One region of the Streptomyces sp. P13-3-3 genome, then DNA from elsewhere that is predicted to be linked to it. Evidence: riboswitches for the same ligand, from Rfam matches in the RefSeq annotation. Region 1 holds a riboswitch; each other region holds the start of a gene.
The links. A riboswitch is a leader RNA that binds a small molecule or an ion and turns the genes downstream of it on or off. The one in region 1 is predicted to bind cyclic di-AMP.
Positions count from the first base shown of each region.

Region 1 (6,173 bases):
AGAGCCAAGACCGCGCCCACCGGCCACCGAAACCCGACCGAATGCCCGTTTCCTGCGGGCGCGAAACCTGTGGAAGATTGTCGCGCCCGCATACCGCCGGGTACAGTCGCCGCACTGCTCTGGCAGCCCCTGTTGTCGAGGCGAAAGAGAAGTTGGTGAACGACCGTCACCCGTCGGGGACCATGACCCCGGCTCCGGCCTCCGATGCCGCCTCGGCGCCCTACGCGTCGTACGGCAGCCAGGAGGTCCCGTACGGGGACGTCACCTCCTACGCCGGCTACGACGCCACCTACTACGGCACCGGTGAGCACACCGCCGGCACCTTCGCCGCCGACCCCCTCTTCGGGAGCATGCCGGGCGAGGACCCCGCGCAGGCCGCCTGGACCACGGGCCAGTGGACGGCCGGCGCGCAGGACACCGGGCACTACGACGCCTACGCCTTCCAGCAGGCCGCGTACGACACCGGCGGCCACGACGCGACCGCCTGGACCACCGGGCAGCAGCCGATGGCGGTGATCCCCCAGCAGGGCGGATCCCCGGAGACCGGCCAGTGGGACGCGAACGCGTGGCTCCAGCCCGACCAGGCCGAGCAGCCCGCGGACCCGACCCAGCAGTGGGACTGGGGCACGCAGACCTTCGACAGCGGCGTCTACGACGCCACCCAGTGGAACTCCGACGGCGGTGCGACGCCCGCACCGGACGCGCAGTACGGCGGAGAGCCGTACGAGCAGGAGAACCTCGCGGCGCACGAGGACTTCGCGCAGGAGTCCTACGACCAGGGCGCGCCCGACCAGCCGTACGCGGAGGACGACTACCGCGGCGAGCCCGGTCCGGACGAACCCGGGGCCGGTGAACCGGCCGACACCGGCGAACTCCCCGCCGTCTCCCTCCTCGACGAGCAGGAGGAGGTCGCCCCCGCACCGCGCGCCGCCTCACGCTCCGGGTCCCGCTCACGCCGCCGCACCCCGCCCAAGCGCTCCGCGCTGCTGACCGTGGCCGTGCCCTCGGCGTGCGTGATGGGGGTCGCCGGCATCGCCGCCGCCTCGGTGGGCGACCTGTCCGAGGAGGGCGGCCAGGAGGCGCGGACGACCGCCGCGGACGCCCAGCCCGTCCAGCCGTCCGCCGTCAACGTCAAGCTGGACACCCAGCTCGAGGGTGTCGCCGCCGGCGCCGACGACTTCGCCGACCGGGCCAGCCGCGCCCAGGGCCGCATCGACCTCAAGGCCCAGCAGGAGCTCGAGCGCAAGCGGGCGGCCGAGGAGGCGGCCCGCAAGGAGCGGCTCCGCCCGAAGTTCGCGCTCCCGGTGGCGCAGCACGGACTCAGCGCCTACTACGGCCAGTCCGGCATCAACTGGATGTCCCTCCACACCGGCATCGACTTCCCCGTCTCGTACGGCACGCCCGTGCTGGCGGCGACCGACGGCACGGTGCGCACGCAGTACAACTCCGCCTACGGCAACATGCTGATCGTGACGGCGAAGGACGGCACGGAGACCTGGTACTGCCACCTCTCCAGCTACCAGGTGCCCTCCGGCGCGACCGTCAAGGCCGGCGACCAGGTCGCGTTCTCCGGGAACTCCGGCAACTCGACCGGCCCGCACCTGCACTTCGAGGTCCGCCCCGGCGGCGGCTCGTCGATCGACCCGCTCGCCTGGTTCCGCAGCCACGGCATCGAACCGACGTAGGGCCTGCCGGGCCGGAGCGGACTCCGGCCCCGCGACGTGCCACCGCCCGGTCGGCTAGAGCTTCTCCACCGGCGCGTACCGCAGCAGCAGGCGCTTGGGCTTCTCGTCGCCGAAGTCGATCGTCGCCTCGGCGTTCGCCCCCGTGCCCTTCACCGCGACGACCGTGCCCAGACCGAACTGGTCGTGCGTGACCCGGTCCCCGACGGCCAGCGACACCACGGGCTTCTCCGAGGTGCGCCGGGTGGCGAAGCCGGAGGCGCCCGACGCGGACGAGCGGGAGCGGGAGGACGACAGCGACGCGGCCACCCCGGACACCGGGCCGTTGGCCACGGGGCCGCTCGCCCCGGTCCGCTTCCAGTCCAGGTGCGTGGCCGGGATCTCCTCCAGGAAACGCGACGGCGGGTTGTACGACGGCTGGCCCCAGGCGCTGCGCATCACCGACCGGGTGAGGTAGAGCCGCTCGCGGGCCCGCGTGATGCCGACGTAGGCCAGGCGGCGCTCCTCCTCCAGCTCCTTGGTCTGGCCGAGGGCGCGCATGTGCGGGAAGACGCCGTCCTCCATGCCGGTGAGGAAGACGACCGGGAACTCCAGGCCCTTGGCGGTGTGCAGGGTCATCAGCGTGATGACGCCGTCGCCGTCCTCCTCGTCGGGGATCTGGTCGGAGTCGGCGACCAGCGCGACCTGCTCGAGGAAGTCGGCCAGCGTGCCCGTCTCGCCCTCGCCGCGCTCCTGCTCGAACTCCAGGGCGACGGCCGCGAGTTCCTGGAGGTTCTCGATGCGGGTCTCGTCCTGCGGGTCGGTGGAGGCCTGCAACTCGGCGAGGTAGCCGGTGCGTTCGAGGATGGCCTCCAGCACCGTCGCCGGTCCGGCGCCCGACTCGACGACCGTGCGGAGGTCCTCCATCAGCGTGTTGAACCGCTTGACGGCGTTCGCCGACCGGGCGGCCATGCCGTACGCCTCGTCGACGCGGCGCAGCGCCTGCGGGAAGCTGATCTTCTCCCGCTGGGCGAGCGCGTCGATCATGGCCTCGGCGCGGTCGCCGATGCCGCGCTTGGGGACGTTGAGGATGCGGCGCAGCGGCACCGAGTCCTCCGGGTTGGCCAGCACCCGCAGGTAGGCCAGGACGTCCCGGACCTCCTTGCGCTCGTAGAAGCGCACGCCGCCGACGACCTTGTAGGGCAGGCCGACGCGGATGAAGATCTCCTCGAAGACACGGGACTGGGCGTTGGTGCGGTAGAAGACGGCGACGTCGCCGGCCTTGGCCTCGCCCGCGTCCGTGAGGCGGTCTATCTCGTCGGCGACGAACTGCGCCTCGTCGTGCTCGGTGTCCGCGACGTACCCCGTGATGCGGGCGCCCTCGCCCGCGTTGGTCCACAGGTTCTTCGGGCGGCGGGACTCGTTGCGCTCGATGACGGCGTTGGCGGCGGACAGGATCGTCTGCGTGGAGCGGTAGTTCTGCTCCAGCAGGATGGTCGTCGCGTCCGGGTAGTCCTCCTCGAACTGGAGGATGTTGCGGATGGTCGCGCCGCGGAAGGCGTAGATGGACTGGTCGGCGTCGCCCACCACGCACAGCTCGGCGGGCGGCACCTCGGCCTCCGGCGGGACGTCGACGGGGTGCTCGGAGGCGCCCCCGACCAGCTCGCGCACCAGGGCGTACTGGGCGTGGTTGGTGTCCTGGTACTCGTCGACCAGGACGTGCCGGAAGCGGCGGCGGTAGTGCTCGGCGACGTCGGGGAAGGCGCGGAGCAGGTTGACCGTCGTCATGATCAGGTCGTCGAAGTCCAGCGCGTTCGCCTCGCGCAGGCGGGACTGGTAGAGCGCGTAGGCCTGGGCGAGGGTCTTCTCGAAGCCGTCGGTGGCCTGGGCGGCGAAGTCCTCCTCGTCGATCAGCTCGTTCTTCAGGTTGCTGATCTTGGTGCTGAAGGACTTCGGCGGGAAGCGCTTGGGGTCGAGGTCCAGGTCACGGCAGACCAGGGCCATCAGACGCTTGGAGTCGGCGGCGTCGTAGATCGAGAAGGACGACGTGAAGCCGAGCTTCTTGGACTCGCGGCGCAGGATGCGGACGCACGCGCTGTGGAAGGTCATCACCCACATCGCGTTCGCCCGGGGGCCGACGAGCTGCTCGACGCGCTCCTTCATCTCGCCCGCGGCCTTGTTGGTGAAGGTGATCGCGAGGATCTGGCCCGGGTGGACGCCCCGCTCGGCGAGCAGGTGGGCGATGCGGTGGGTGAGCACACGGGTCTTGCCGGACCCGGCTCCGGCGACGATGAGCAGCGGGGAGCCGGAGTGCACGACCGCGGCGCGCTGGTTGTCGTTCAGCCCCTCGAGCAGCGCGGCGGAGTCGATCACCGGGCGCGGGGCGCCGTCCCGGTAGTAGGAGTCCCGCTCCGGGGGCACGTCGAACTTCCCGCCGAACAGGTCGTCCGGCAGGGGCTCCGGGGCGTGCTCGTCCTCGGGCGGCGGCGGGGGCTCGTCCGCCGGGCCGCGCTGGGCCTGGAGGTCCGCCAGGAAGCTGTCGTCAAAGAGGCTGCTCATCGCTCTCCGAGTCTAGGGCGCTCCACCGACAACCCGGGCCCGCCCCGGAAACATCCCCCGGCCCCTCCCCGGGGCGCCGCGGCGGGCACCCTCCACGGCCAGCGCCTCACCGTGCGTGACATCCACAAGAAGGTCACGAAAATGTATCGGGCATATCACCCATCAACCTTCACAAGGGCCACACCAGTTGGCTACCGTGCCGTCCGGGCCGCTCGTCCCCTGCCGGCGAACCTCGCCGGGCCGCGCGGCCCCCGCCGAGTCCGTCACTGTCCGCCAGGGCAGCCGGAGCCGGGGACCCACCGAGACTTGGGGTGAATCGGCCCACTCTTCGGAGAGGCCGTAGGGCAACCCTTCCACCCGCCCGAACCCGACAGCTAACCCGGTAGGCGGAGCACCGGAAGGAGTCGCCTCCCTTGGCGTCGCACCGCAAGTCGCGCACCCCCGGCACGCGCGTGGCAGGCATACGCACCCCGGCCCTCGCCACGGCCGCGCTCACCTCTGTGGCCCTGCTCTCCCAGACGGCCAACGCCTCCCCCGGAGGGGACCGGCCGAGCCTGGAGGAGGTGGAGAAGAAGGTCGGCGACCTCTACCGCCAGGCCGAGTCGGCGACCGAGAAGTACAACGCGGCCAAGGAGAAGACCACCAAGCAGCGCAAGCGCGTCGACACCCTCCTCGACGACGTGGCGAAGCGCACACAGAAGCTGAACGACGCGCGCTCGGAGCTGGGCTCCTACGCCGCCGCCCAGTACCGCACCGGCGCGGGCATGCCGGACACCGCGACGTTCCTGCTCGCGGAGACCCCGCAGGACATCTTCGACCAGCGTCAGGTGCTGGACCGGATGACCGGCCGCCAGAAGGCGGCGGTGGACGACTACGTCACCCAGCAGACCGAGACGATGAAGAAGCGGCAGGAGGCCACCGAGAGCCTCCGCACGCTCACCGAGACGCAGGGCGACCTGAAGACGGCCAAGGCCACCGTCCAGAAGAAGCTCGCCGACGCGCGCGAACTGCTGTCGAAGCTGACCGCGGAGGAGAAGGCGCGGCTCGCCGCGATCGAGAAGCGCAAGCAGGAGGAGGCCGCCCGCAAGGCCGCGGAGCTGGCCCGGCAGCAGGCGGAGCAGGAGCAGGCTCGCGAGGAGGCCGCGCAGCAGGGCGGCGGCACCTCGGAGGGCTCCGGGTCCACCGGCTCGGCCGAGACCCCGCCGGCCGACTCGTCGTACGGCACCAAGGCGGAGAAGGCCCTCGCCTTCGCCCGCGCGCAGATCGGCAAGCCGTACGTCTGGGGCGCGACCGGACCCGGCTCCTACGACTGCTCGGGGCTGACCCAGGCCGCCTGGAAGGCCGCCGGCGTCTCCCTCCCGCGCACCACGTACGACCAGGTGAACGCGGGCACCACCGTCCCGGTGTCCCAGGCGCAACCCGGTGACCTGGTCTTCTTCTACGACGACGTCACCCACGTGGGCATCTACATCGGCAACGGCATGATGATCCACGCCCCGAAGCCGGGCACGTACGTCCGCGAGGAGTCGATCTACTACGACGGCGACTCCGCGATCCACAGCATCGTCCGCCCGGCCTGACGGGCCTCTCGACGCGCGGAAACGAAACCGCCGACCGGGCCGGTGACGGCTCGGTCGGCGGTTTCCGTGTCCACGGCGGCGCCCGGTGTTCCGGGACGAGGGGCTCAGGTCCAGAGGACCGCGATGAAGATGTTGGCCACGGTCAGCAGGCCGACCAGGCCGAAGACGCCCTTGTCCACCTTCTCCTCGTCCCGCTTCACGTAGACCAGGCCGAGGATCACGATCAGCAGCGCCAGCTTCACGCCGATCTTGACGTGGTCGACGGAGTAATCCTGGGCCTCGTTGAGACCCACGAGGGCGACGCCGGTGACCAGCATCGTCAGCGCGCCGTGCAGCATCGCGGGGACGAAGCGGGCGGTGCCCGCGCCCATCG
Region 1 is NZ_CP192228.1:3,949,547-3,955,719, reverse strand. It holds gene ACQZOG_RS18190 (peptidoglycan DD-metalloendopeptidase family protein) at 42-1,685, shown strand; gene pcrA (DNA helicase PcrA) at 1,740-4,220, opposite strand; cyclic di-AMP (ydaO/yuaA leader) riboswitch at 4,473-4,609, shown strand; gene ACQZOG_RS18180 (NlpC/P60 family protein) at 4,634-5,800, shown strand; gene ACQZOG_RS18175 (hypothetical protein) at 5,905-6,173, opposite strand, start outside.

Region 2 (6,173 bases), 940 kb from region 1:
CGCTTCCCGAAGGAGTCCGTCGGCCCGGCGGTCCCGGCGGTGGACCGGATCGGCGGCATGGACGTGCTGCACCGCGCGGACGACCCCGAGGTGCTGCTGGTGGCCGTCGGGGCGATGGCGTCCGTCTGCCTCCAGGCCGCGGACCTGCTCCGGGCACGCGGGATCGGCTGCACCGTGGTCGACCCCCGCTGGGTGAAGCCCGTCGACCCCGCCCTCCCGCCGCTGGCCGCCCGGCACCGGCTGGTGGCCGTGGTGGAGGACAACAGCCGCGCCGCCGGGGTCGGCTCGGCGGTGGCGCTGGTTCTGGGCGACGCCGACGTCGACGTGCCGGTGCGGCGGTTCGGCATCCCGGAGCAGTTCCTCGCGCACGCCAAGCGCGGCGAGGTCCTCGCCGACATCGGTCTCACGCCCGTCGACGTCGCCGGGCGGATCAGTGCGAGCCTCGCCGCCCGGGAGGAACTCGCGAAACAGTCACCGGACGCACAGGAGCACCAGGCATGACCACCGCGGAGTCCGCGTCGGAGTCGTCCCAGGCCGGGAAGTTCGACATCGGCGCCCTGCTGGCAGAGCGCGGGGCCGAGCGCTACGAACTGCACAACCGGTACCTCAACCCGCAGCTCCCGCGCATGCTGCACACCATCGGCTTCGACAAGGTCTACGAGCGCGCCGAGGGCGCCCACTTCTGGGACGCCGAAGGGAACGACCACCTGGACATGCTCGCCGGGTTCGGGGTGATGGGGCTCGGCCGCCACCACCCCGTGGTCCGCAAGGCGCTGCACGACGTCCTGGACCTGTCGCTCGCCGACCTCACCCGCTTCGACTGCCAGCCGCTGCCGGGCCTGCTCGCCGAACGGCTCCTCGTCCACAGCCCGCACCTGGACCGGGTGTTCTTCGGCAACAGCGGCACGGAGGCCGTGGAGGGCGCCCTGAAGTTCGCCCGCTACGCCACCGGCCGGCCCAGGGTGCTCTACTGCGACCACGCCTTCCACGGGCTGACCACCGGCGCCCTGTCCGTCAACGGCGAGCCCGGCTTCCGGGACGGGTTCGCCCCGCTGCTGCCCGACACGGCCGTGCCGCTCGGCGACCTCGACGCGCTGGAGCGGGAGCTGCGCAAGGGCGACGTGGCCGCGCTGATCGTGGAGCCGATCCAGGGCAAGGGCGTCCACGAGGCCCCGCCCGGCTATCTGCGGGCCGCGCAGGACCTGCTGCACCGGCACAAGGCGCTGCTGATCGCCGACGAGGTGCAGACCGGGCTCGGCCGCACCGGTGACTTCTACGCCTACCAGCACGAGGAGGGCGTGGAGCCGGACCTGGTGTGCGTGGCCAAGGCGCTGTCCGGCGGGTACGTGCCGGTCGGGGCCACGCTCGGCAAGGAGTGGATCTTCAGGAAGGTCTTCTCGTCGATGGACCGTGTGCTGGTGCACTCCGCCAGCTTCGGCGCCAACGCGCAGGCCATGGCGGCGGGCCTCGCGGTCCTGTCGGTCATGGAGGACGAACAGATCGTGGCGCACGTGCGCAGGGTCGGGGACCTGCTGCGGACCCGGCTGGCCGCCCTGACCGACCGGTACGAGCTGCTCGCCGACGTCCGCGGCCGGGGCCTGATGATCGGCATCGAGTTCGGGCGGCCCCGCTCGCTGAAACTGCGCTCGCGCTGGGCCATGCTCCAGGCGGCCCGCAAGGGGCTGTTCGCTCAGATGGTGGTGGTCCCGCTGCTCCAGCGGCACCGTATCCTCACGCAGGTGTCAGGGGACCACCTCGAGGTGATCAAGCTGATCCCCCCGCTGATCGTCGACGAGGGGGACGTGGACCGGTTCGTGGACGCCTTCACCGCGGTGATGGACGACGCCCACGAGGGCGGGCTCATCTGGGACTTCGGCCGGACCCTGGTGAAGCAGGCGGTCGCCAACCGCTGACCGCGACGAGCACGACGGGCTTTGCCTCTGAGGCAAGAAAATTGCCCCAAAGGCAAAGTCCGGTGCTTAATGGAGGCATGAGCTCCTCCGAGACCGAGCCGCGGGACGAGCCTGTCGGGGCCCTCCCCGCGGTCGCTCCTCAGCTGCGTGCCCTGCGCCGGCGGGCCTCCCTGACGCTGGAGGCCGCCGCACGGCAGGCGGGCCTGTCACCCGCCCACCTCTCCCGGCTGGAGACCGGACAGCGCCAGCCCTCGCTGCCGATGCTGCTCTCCCTCGCGCGGATCTACGGTACGACCGTCTCCGAGCTGCTCGGGGAGTCGGCCGTCGAGCGTGACGCCGTGGTGCGCGCCGCCGACATGGAACCCACCGAGGCCGGCGGCTGGACCTACTGGCAGGCCGGGGCCGCCGGGCGCGGCATGCAGGCCCTGCGGGTCCACGTGCCGCACGGCTCCCAGGGCGACATCGTGCGCGTCCACCCCGGCGAGGAGTGGCTGTACGTCCTCAAGGGGCGGCTGCGGCTGCGCCTCGGGGACACCCTCCACCGGCTGTCCCCGGGCGACAGCGCCCACTTCGACTCGCTCACCCCGCACCGCATCGCCGCGCAGGACCCCGACGGGGTCGAGCTGCTGTTCGTGCACACCCTGCTGCAGAGTCCCACGGCCGCCCTGTGCCTGGGCCCGACCCATGGAGAGACACCGTGACCGGCAAGGACATGGAGGAGAAGTTCCCGAGGGCCCTCTGGGTCAGGCTGTTCGTCTACGTCGTGGTCGGGCACCTCTTCGCGGCCTTCATCTACTTCCTCTTCGAGATCGCGCCGAAGAAGTAGCGGCCACGGGGCGAGGCGCGCACGGGGGCGGGTGTCAGTCGAGCAGGCGCTCGCGCAGCCGCTCCCGGTGGGCCGGGGTGAGCCCGAGCCCCTGTTCCAGGTAGGCGTCCACGCCGCCCCAGGTCTCCTCGACCGTGTCGAAGGCGGCCGCCAGATACTCCGCGCGCGCGTCGAAGAGCGGGCTGAGCAGCTCCATGACCTCGGGGGAGTAGGCGTCGGGGGAGCTGCCGCTGCGCCGCACCTTGTAGCGGCGGTGCTTGGCGTTGGACTTCAGGTAGTCCTCGACGATCGCGTCGCACTCCACACCCACGGCGAGCAGGGTCACCGCCACCGAGAGGCCCGCGCGGTCCTTGCCGGCCGCGCAGTGCATCAGCGCGGGGACGCTGTCCTCGGCGAGCGCGCGCAGCACCTGGGAGTGCTCGGGGGTCCGCTCCTTGATGATCGTGCGGTACGAGGTGATCATGCGGTCCGCGCCCTGGCCGTCGGCGAGGATCGCGCGCAGCTGGTCCAGGTCGCCGTCGCGCACCATCTTCCAGAACTCCGCGCCGTCGGCCGGGTCGCTCAGCGGCAGGTTGACGTTGCGCACGCCCGGCAGTGCCACGTCCGGGCCCTCCAGCTTCTGGTCGGCCGCGTTGCGGAAGTCGAACACGGTGTGCAGACCGAGCGAGGCGAGGAAGGCGGCGTCCTCCGCGGTGGCGTGGGCGAGGTGACCGCTGCGGAACAGCACCCCGTGCCGCACCCGCCGGCCGTCCACCGTGGGCAGCCCGCCCACGTCGCGGAAGTTGCGCACCCCGGTCAGCTGGGGCTCGGTCGACGGGATCTCCTGCGTCACGGACGGCTCCTCCCACTTCGCGCCGTCGCCGCGGCTCGTCGACGGGCACCACTCGACGATACGACATGGCTGCCAGGGGCAACGAGGTGTCGGCCGCCCTTGTGACGTTGGATTATGTCGCTTTCTGTTTGTTTCTGAGGCGGGATTCCGGAGCTCGTCCCGTCAAGATCAGGATGTCGCGATTGCGTCGACTGTCCTGCCCGACTTCATGATGAATGGGCGATCTGTCCGAATAAGACACTTGGGGATAACGTGCCCCGATAGCAAGGGATTTGAGGATGGAGTGCGTGAGCATCGTCATACCGGTGACCCTGTGCTGTCGCCATGCTCACGTAATTCCCCACCGTGACAAGGGAATTCACCTGCGGCTCACTCGTGGGATCGACGCACGGTGACGTCATTTCCGCCTTTCGATCACGGAAAAAGAGGGTTCGTGGGAACCCGCGCTTGTTTCGCCGCGTCGAGGTCGCTTACGTTCCCAACCGATCCGGACGGACGCCTAATCCTGCCGCCGCCCGGAGCCCGCACACACTGACCCGACGTACGGCAGGAGCGGGGGACCCACAGGTACAACTGCCTGTTCCGGGCCCCGGAAACAGGCTTGGGGTTAAGCCGCGCAGCAACGCGGCCGGACATCTCCAGTCCGCACCCGACAGCTCACCTCGTAGGCGCCGGAGAGGAATTCGTCATGCCCGCGAAGGGTAAGCACCGCCGTACCAAGGCCCAGCGTTTCACCCGCTCCATCGCCGTCGCCGGAACCGGTGGCGCCGCTCTCGCCCTGCCGCTCCTCGGCGCCACCGGCGCGCACGCCGCGACGCCGCAGTCCGCCCCCGAGACGTCGGTCCGGTCGCTCTCCGTCACCGGCCAGCAGGCCAAGGCCGAGAAGGGCGACGAGGCCCGCACGTACACCGTGAAGGCCGGCGACTACCTCGCCAAGATCGCCGAGGCCGAGCACGTCGACGGTGGCTGGAAGCAGCTCTACGCGGACAACCGCGAGGCCGTCGGTGACGACCCGTCGCTCATCCACCCGGGTCTGAAGCTCTCCATCGACGGCAAGGCCGCCAAGAGCGCCCCGAAGCAGTCCACTTCGCCGCAGGCCGCCGAGCCCGCCGCGCCCAAGGCGGAGAAGCCGGCCGAGAAGCCCGCGCAGAAGGCCGCCGAGGAGTCCTCCTCCGACGAGGCGTCCACGCAGACCGCCCCCGCCTCCGGCTTCACCTCCCCGGTGTCCGGCGGCAGCGTCGGCACCGCCTACAAGGTGGCCGGCAGCATGTGGTCCAGCGGCTACCACACCGGTGCCGACTTCGTCGTCCCGACCGGCACCCCCCTGAAGGCCGTCGGCGCCGGCACCGTCGTCTCCGCCGGCTGGGGCGGCGCGTACGGCAACCAGGTCGTCATCCAGCTGAACGACGGCCACTACGCCCAGTACGCCCACCTGTCCTCCCTGTCCGTCTCCGCGGGCCAGACGGTGAGCGCCGGCCAGCAGGTCGGTCTCTCCGGTGCGACCGGCAACGTGACCGGCCCGCACCTGCACTTCGAGATCCGCACCAGCCCGGACTACGGCTCGGACGTGGACCCGATCTCGTACCTCCGCGGCAAGGGCGTCTCCCTCTGACACCCGGAGCTCCGGCTCCCGAGCGGCACCCTTCCTGACACGCGCGCCGAAGGCCGACCCCGATCCACGGGGCCGGCCTTCGGTGTGTCCGGGCCCGTGCCGGGCGCGGGGCCGTACCTATTCCTGGCTTGGCCAAACCTTGAAGTGGCTTATCTCACCGCGCGTCAACCCCCGCCTACGGTCGCGTAGGTCACATCCGAAGGTGAATCATGTCCGGCTGTGGCAGACGATTCGAAGAGTGACAAGGCAACAGTGATCGGGTCGTACGTGGCGGTGGGGGACAGCTTCACCGAGGGCGTCGGCGACCCCGGGCCCGACGGGGCGTTCGTCGGCTGGGCCGACCGGCTCGCCGTTCTGCTCGCGGACCGCAGGCCCGAGGGCGACTTCCGGTACGTCAACCTCGCCGTACGCGGCAAGCTGCTGGACCAGATCGTGGCCGACCAGGTCCCCCGGGCCGTCGAACTCGCCCCGGACCTGGTCTCCTTCTGCGCGGGCGGCAACGACATCCTGCGCCCGGGCACCGACCCGGACGAGGTGGCCGAACGGTTCGAGAAGGCGATCGCCCAGCTCGCGGCGGCCTGCGGCACGGTTCTGGTGACGACCGGGTTCGACACCCGGGGCGTCCCGCTGCTCAAGCATCTGCGGGGCAAGATCGCCACGTACAACGGGCACGTGAGGGCGGTCGCCGACCGGTACGGCTGCCCGGTGCTCGACCTGTGGTCGCTGCGCAGCGTGCAGGACCGCAGGGCGTGGGACGCCGACCGGCTGCACCTCTCGCCCGAGGGACACACCCGCGTCGCACTGCGCGCGGGTCTCGCCCTCGGTCTGGAGGTGCCCGCCGATCCGGAGCAGCCGTGGCCGCCGCTTCCGCCGCGCGGCACGCTAGAGATCCGGCGGGACGACGTCCACTGGGCCCGCGAGTACCTCGTCCCGTGGATCGGGCGCCGCCTCCGCGGGGAGTCCTCGGGCGACCACGTCACGGCAAAGGGG
Region 2 is NZ_CP192228.1:3,007,210-3,013,382, forward strand. It holds gene dxs (1-deoxy-D-xylulose-5-phosphate synthase) at 1-501, shown strand, start outside; gene ACQZOG_RS13680 (aspartate aminotransferase family protein) at 498-1,913, shown strand; gene ACQZOG_RS13685 (helix-turn-helix domain-containing protein) at 1,991-2,614, shown strand; gene ACQZOG_RS13690 (DUF6126 family protein) at 2,611-2,739, shown strand; gene ACQZOG_RS13695 (tyrosine-protein phosphatase) at 2,774-3,571, opposite strand; cyclic di-AMP (ydaO/yuaA leader) riboswitch at 4,091-4,255, shown strand; gene ACQZOG_RS13700 (M23 family metallopeptidase) at 4,260-5,183, shown strand; gene ACQZOG_RS13705 (SGNH/GDSL hydrolase family protein) at 5,436-6,173, shown strand, end outside.
Region 2: linked by a shared signal. The riboswitch ahead of ACQZOG_RS13700 (M23 family metallopeptidase) and the one ahead of ACQZOG_RS18180 (NlpC/P60 family protein) in region 1 are both predicted to bind cyclic di-AMP.

Region 3 (6,173 bases), 3.7 Mb from region 1:
CGACCCTGGCCTGGCCGGGCTCCTGGCAGCTGGCCCGCCGCCACTGGCGGTACGGCGCCGGGGAGCTGCACCGCTCGCTGTCCAAGCCGGCCTTCGCGCGGGCCGTGCGCCGGCTGCTGCCCGCCGTGCGGGACGAGGACCTGGTGCCGACGGCGGCCGGGGTGCGGGCGCAGGCGGTGCTGCGCGACGGCACGCTGGTCGACGACTTCCTGATCCGGGAGGCGCCCCGCGCGGTGCACGTGCTGAACGCCCCCTCGCCCGCCGCGACCGCCTCGCTGCCGATCGGCCGGGAGATCGCCCGCCGGACGCTGGCCGGCCTCGCCGAGAGCGAGCGGTGAGTACGCGTGACGGGCGCGGCCGTCGGGCGGCCGGGCGGCCGGGCGCGCCGTCCCCGTAAAATCGAGGGCACTGTGTCTGATTCCGCGATGAGCACCCCCGAAGCACCGCACGCCGAGCGGACCGCCGGCGAGCCGGCCCCCCGCGCCCGCGCGAAGGGGGAGCCGCGCTTCCCCGACGGCCCGAAGGCCGACCCCGCCGGGTCGCACTTCGAACGCCGGATCCGCAGCTTCCAGCCCCGCCGCAGCCGCGTCACCGCGGGCCAGGCGGACGCGCTGCAGCGGCTGTGGCCGGTGTGGGGGCTCGACATCGACGGCAGCCGCCGGCTGGACCTGGCCGAGCTGTTCGGGAACGGCCGGCCGGTCGTCCTGGAGATCGGCTTCGGCATGGGCGAGGCCACCGCGGAGATGGCCGCCGCCGACCCGGACACGAACATCCTCGCCGTCGACGTCCACACCCCCGGCCAGGGGCATCTGCTGCACCTCGCCGAGGAGCGCGGCCTGACCAACGTGCGCGTGGCGAACGGCGACGCGATCATCCTGCTGCGCGAGATGCTCGCCCCGGACGCGCTGAGCGGGCTGCGCGTCTTCTTCCCCGACCCGTGGCCGAAGAAGCGGCACCACAAGCGGCGGCTGATCCAGCCGGAGTTCCTCACCCTGGCCGCGTCCCGCCTCGCGCCGGGCGCGACCGTGCACTGCGCCACCGACTGGGAGCCGTACGCGGGGCAGATGCTCGAGGTGCTGACCGCGCACCCGGACTTCGAGAACACCCGGGAGGACGGCGGTTTCGCGCCGCGTCCCGCGTTCCGGCCGCTCACCCGTTTCGAGCGGCAGGGGCTGGACAAGGGTCATGTGGTGAACGACCTGCTCTTCCGCCGCGTACCGCACGACGACCGCGCCGACCGCCCGGACGGGGACACCGTCTGACCTCCCCCGGGGCCCCGCGCCGGCACGCAGCCCTGCCCCTTCCTCGTTAGGGTCGATCCCGTGGCCAGCAGCCCTCCGTACCCGCCGCACCCCGGCGCAGCTCCCGGCAGCACGCTGCGGCACCCGCACTGGTGGCAGCGCCCGGCGGTCCGCTACGGAGCGATGGTCACGCTGCTGGCCCTGTCCGGTCTGGTGATCCTCGCGCTGGTGCGGGAGCAGACGGGCACGCAGGGCTTTCTCGTCGGTCTGGGGCTGGCCGTGCTGCCGGTCCCGCTGCTGCTGGCGGCGTTCCGCTGGCTGGGCCGGGTGGAGCCGGGCCCCTGGCGGAACCTGCTGTTCGCCTTCGCCTGGGGCGCGTGCGCGGCGGCGCTCATCGCGATCGTGGCGAACAGCTTCGCCACCCGGTGGATAGCGACGACCACCGCCGACCCGGCCGGCGCCGACACCCTGGGCGCGACGGTCATAGCGCCGGTCGTGGAGGAGACGGCGAAGGCGGCGGCGGTGCTGCTGCTCTTCCTGTTCCGCAGACGCGACTTCCACGGGATCCTCGACGGCGTGGTGGCGGCCGGGTTCACCGCGACCGGTTTCGCGTTCACCGAGAACGTCCTCTACCTGGGCAACGCCTTCGGCACCGACCAGCTCACCGGCGGCAGCGGCATCGCCTCGGTCACCGCGGCGACCTTCTTCGTGCGCGTCGTCATGTCGCCCTTCGCGCACCCCCTGTTCACCGTGCTCACCGGCATCGGGTTCGGCGCGGCCGCGCTGGCCGCCGACCGCCAGCGGGTGCGGCGCGTCCTCCTCCCCCTCGCCGGGCTGCTCCTCGCGATGGGCATGCACGCCCTGTGGAACGGCTCCGCCACGCTCGGCCAGTTCGGCTTCATCGCGGTGTACGGGGCGTTCATGGTCCCGACGTTCGGGCTGCTGACCTGGCTCGTGGTGTGGACGCGGCAGCGGGAGCTGCGGACCGTGCGCACGGAGCTGCCCGCGTACGCGGTGGCGGGCTGGCTGCGCCCGTCGGAGCCGTTCGCGCTGGGCTCGATGCGGGCGCGGCGCCTCGCCCGTAAGTTCGCCCGCGAGCACGGGGGCAGGCCGGCGGCGCGGGCGGTCTCCCAGTACGAGGTGTACGCGACGCAGCTGGCGTTCCTGCGGCACCGGGGCCGTGCGGGGAAGGCGGGGGCGGACTTCGTGACGCGGGAGCGGGAGCTGCTGCTGGAGCTGTGGCACCGGCGCCAGGCGGCCCGCCCGGCGCTGGAGCACGCGGCCCGCCTCACGGCGCCCCGGGTGCCGTACGGCGCGGGCTGGGCGTACGGGCCGGTCCCGGCGGTGTGGCCGCCGCAGGGGCAGCCGCCGTATCCGGCGTACGGGGAGAACCCCTACCGGCGCTGAGAAGGCCCCGGACACGCGGAACCGGCAGCCCTGACGTCGGGGGGTCGTCGTCGGGGCTGCCGGCGTTCACGGCGTCGGCAGCCGGGAGCCGGCCGCCGGTGGTTCAGATGCTGAGGCCCTTGCCGGCCAGCCAGGCCGCCGGGTCGACGCCGCCGGAGCCGGTGTGGACCTCGAGGTGGAGGTGGGCGCCGGTCACGTTGCCGGTCGCGCCGACGCGGCCGATCACGTCGCCGGTGGCGACCTTCTGGCCGACGCTGACGTTGATCGACGACTGGTGGGCGTACCAGACCTCGGTGCCGTCGTCGAGGGTGAGCACGGTCTTGTAGCCGTACGAGCCGTCCCAGCCGGCGGAGGTGATCGTGCCGGTGTGGACCGCCTTGATCAGGGTGCCGGTGGGCGCGGCGAAGTCGAGGCCGGTGTGGTAGCCGGAGGACCAGTAGGCGCCGGCCTGACCGAAGGTCGAGGTGATGGTGTACGAGGAGGTCGGCAGCGCGTACTGCTTGGCCAGCTCGGCGAGGCGCTCGGCCTCGGCCTTCTTCGCGGCCTCCTCCTCCGCCTTCTTCTTGGCGGCCTCGGCCTTCTCCTTGGCCTCCTTCTCCGCCTTGGCGGCGGCCTCGGCGGCCTCCTTCTCGGCGGCGGCGAGGGCGGCGGCCTCCGCCTTGCTCTGCGCCTGGCCCTGCTGCTGCTCGACCTGGGCCATGATGCGGGCGCGCAGCGCCTCGCCGGCGTCCGCGCCCTCCTCGGCGCCGGTGTCGGCGGCGGCCATCCTGCCGATGTCGCTGAGGGGGGTGCTGGATCCCTTGGGCGTTTCCTCGTCGGAGATGAGGGAACCCACGTGGGGAAGGTCGGGGATGGAGATGGAGACGGGCGGCTTGCCGGTCTGGGCGCTGGCCATGCCGCCGGCGCCGACGGCGGCTATGACGCCGACGCCGAGGACGGTGGAGCTGCGGGCGAGTCCGCCTCCGCGCTGCTTGGCGACGCGGTGCCGGCCACGCACGGGCCGCACGGACTCCGCGGTGGGGTTCCACTCCTCGAAGGGGCCCTCTTCGGCGCCGGGGGCGCCGTACGCGAAGGTGTCGTTCGGCTTGAACGGGGCCTCGGGGGCAGGCGGGTTGGACGCCACGTGGGCGCGCTCCTTTCCTTCCGTCTTCGCCTACCGGGTTAGCTGACGGGTTCGGAGCGGGAAGGTCTCCTACGCGCGTATACGAACCGTGCCTCCACGGCGGTATCCGCCCGATTCACCCCATGGTGGTGGTTCCCCGGTTCCCTTGCGGGATTCGGCGCGTGCGCACGGAGCCGCCTTCTGTGACGGCTGGGACGACCGCGCTGCGTTATCGAACGTTAATAGACGCGGGGGCCGGATTCCAAGCCGTTCCTCTTGATCGTTAACGATTTCCGCGTGGACTTAAGCGCCACGAGCGGGCGAAAACGGGCGAGTTGACTGCGCCTCGGACGACCGGCCGAACCTGACGGTTCGTCAGTTGTTATGCGCTGCGGCGCCGTTCGCTCACTGTGCGCGAAAGGCGAGGTGGAGGACGCGTGAAGGGGCGGGCAACGAGCGCCGTCATGGAAAGCACCGAGGGCCGGAACCCTTTCGGATTCCGGCCCTCGGCCTTCAGTAGCGGGGACAGGATTTGAACCTGCGACCTCTGGGTTATGAGCCCAGCGAGCTACCGAGCTGCTCCACCCCGCGTCGGTAAACACGAGTGTACGGCATCCACGGGGTTCGATGCACATCGCTTCCCCGGCGGGCGCGATCAGCCGCCCAGCAGGTGCGCGTTCGGCGCCTTCGCGCGCTGCTCGAACTCCGGCAGCACCAGCACCGTGGCGCCCCCGTCCGCCAGGACGGCGCTGCCGTCGGCGTCCGTCACGAAGGTGTCCGGCTCCCGCCAGGCCGTGACCACCCGGCGCACCCCCGCGTCCAGGATCAGCCGCGCGCAGGGTGCCGGACGGGACGCGCGGCGGGCGCACGGCTCCAGGCTGGAGTAGACGGTGGCGCCGGCCAGCCGCGGGTCGGCGGGGTCGGCCTTGGCGAGCGCGGCCTCCTCCGCGTGCACCACCGGGTCGTCGCCCTCCCGGGAGTGGCCCCGCGCCAGCTCGGTCCCGTCGGCGGCGACCACGACCGCGCCGACGCTGAACGCGGTCTCGGAGGGCGGGCACTGTCCGGCCAGGTCGCAGGCGAGGGCGAGCCAGTGACGGTCAGCGGCGGACGGCAGCGCGCCGGTGCCGGGCGCGGTGGGTTCGTAGCGCGTCAGGACGACGTCGCCGACGGGCCGGGTCTCCACCAGGCGCAGCCGCCCGCCCTGGTAGGAGCCGGGGCCGAACAGGCGGGGGGCGTCCGGGTCGCCGACGAACAGCGGGGCGAGGACGAGCTGGAGCTCGTCGGCGAGGCCTTCGGTCGTCAGCTGGGTGTGGATCCGCCCGCCGCCCTCCACCATCAGCCGCCGCACCCCGCGCACGTCGTGCAGGTGCTCCAGCAGCGGCCGCCACTCCACGGTGTCGCCGAGCGGCACCACGTCGGCGGCGATGCCCAGGGCTCGGGCGCGTTCGGCACCCTTGCCGGTGGTGTAGAGGACCTTCTCGCCGCCGGTGTGCCAGAAGCGGGCCGCAGGGTCCAGGTCCCCGGAGCCGCTCACCGTGACCTTCAGCGGGTACTCGGGCAGGCCGTCGGCGACCCGGGCGGCGCGCCGCTCGGGCGAGTTGACCAGCAGCCGGGGGTTGTCGGCGCGGATCGTGCCCGCGCCGACCAGGATGGCGTCCACCGACGCCCGGACCTCGTCGACCCGGTCGAAGTCGGCCGGGCTCGACAGCAGCAGCCGCTCCGGGCCGGTGTCGTCCAGGTAGCCGTCGAGGGAGACGGCGGCGGACAGCAGGACGTACGGGTACGGCATCGGCGGGCTCTCCCGGGTGCGGGCGGCGGCGGGACCGCTGCGCGGTCCGGCTCCAGTCTGGCAACCCGTGCCGCCGGGGGCAGAGGTCAGGGCTCGATCAGGCCGACCCGGATGGCGTACCGGGTGAGCTCAAGGCGGTCCCTCAGGCCCAGCTTGGCGAGCAGGTTGGCGCGGTGCCGCTCCACCGTCTTGGGGCTGATCACCAGCATGTCCGCGATCTGCTGCGAGGTGTGGCCCTCGGCGACGAGCTTGAGGATCTGCTCCTCGCGGTCCGTGATGGCCTTCGCGGGCAGGGAGCGGCCCTCCCGCGCGAGGTCGAGGTAATTGTGGATGAGCGCGTTGACCGCCCCCGGGTAGAGGAAGGGCTCGCCCCGCATGGTGGCGTGACAGGCCTCCACGAGGTCGCGGTCGGCGACCGACTTGAGGACGTAGCCGGAAGCTCCGGCGGCCAGCGCCTCGAAGAAGAACTGCTCGTTGTCGTACATGGTCAGCACGAGGATCCGGGTCTCCGGCAGGGTGCGGGAGAGCTCACGGGCCGCCTGCAGGCCGGTCAGGCGCGGCATGGCGATGTCGAGGATGGCCAGGTCGGGGCGGTGCTCCCGGGCCAGTTCGAGGGCTTCGGCGCCGTCGGCGG
Region 3 is NZ_CP192228.1:283,627-289,799, reverse strand. It holds gene lhgO (L-2-hydroxyglutarate oxidase) at 1-338, shown strand, start outside; gene trmB (tRNA (guanosine(46)-N7)-methyltransferase TrmB) at 426-1,262, shown strand; gene ACQZOG_RS01375 (PrsW family intramembrane metalloprotease) at 1,323-2,648, shown strand; gene ACQZOG_RS01370 (M23 family metallopeptidase) at 2,752-3,771, opposite strand; cyclic di-AMP (ydaO/yuaA leader) riboswitch at 3,784-3,941, opposite strand; tRNA gene ACQZOG_RS01365 (tRNA-Met) at 4,268-4,341, opposite strand; gene ACQZOG_RS01360 (dihydrofolate reductase family protein) at 4,406-5,539, opposite strand; gene ACQZOG_RS01355 (response regulator) at 5,626-6,173, opposite strand, start outside.
Region 3: linked by a shared signal. The riboswitch ahead of ACQZOG_RS01370 (M23 family metallopeptidase) and the one ahead of ACQZOG_RS18180 (NlpC/P60 family protein) in region 1 are both predicted to bind cyclic di-AMP.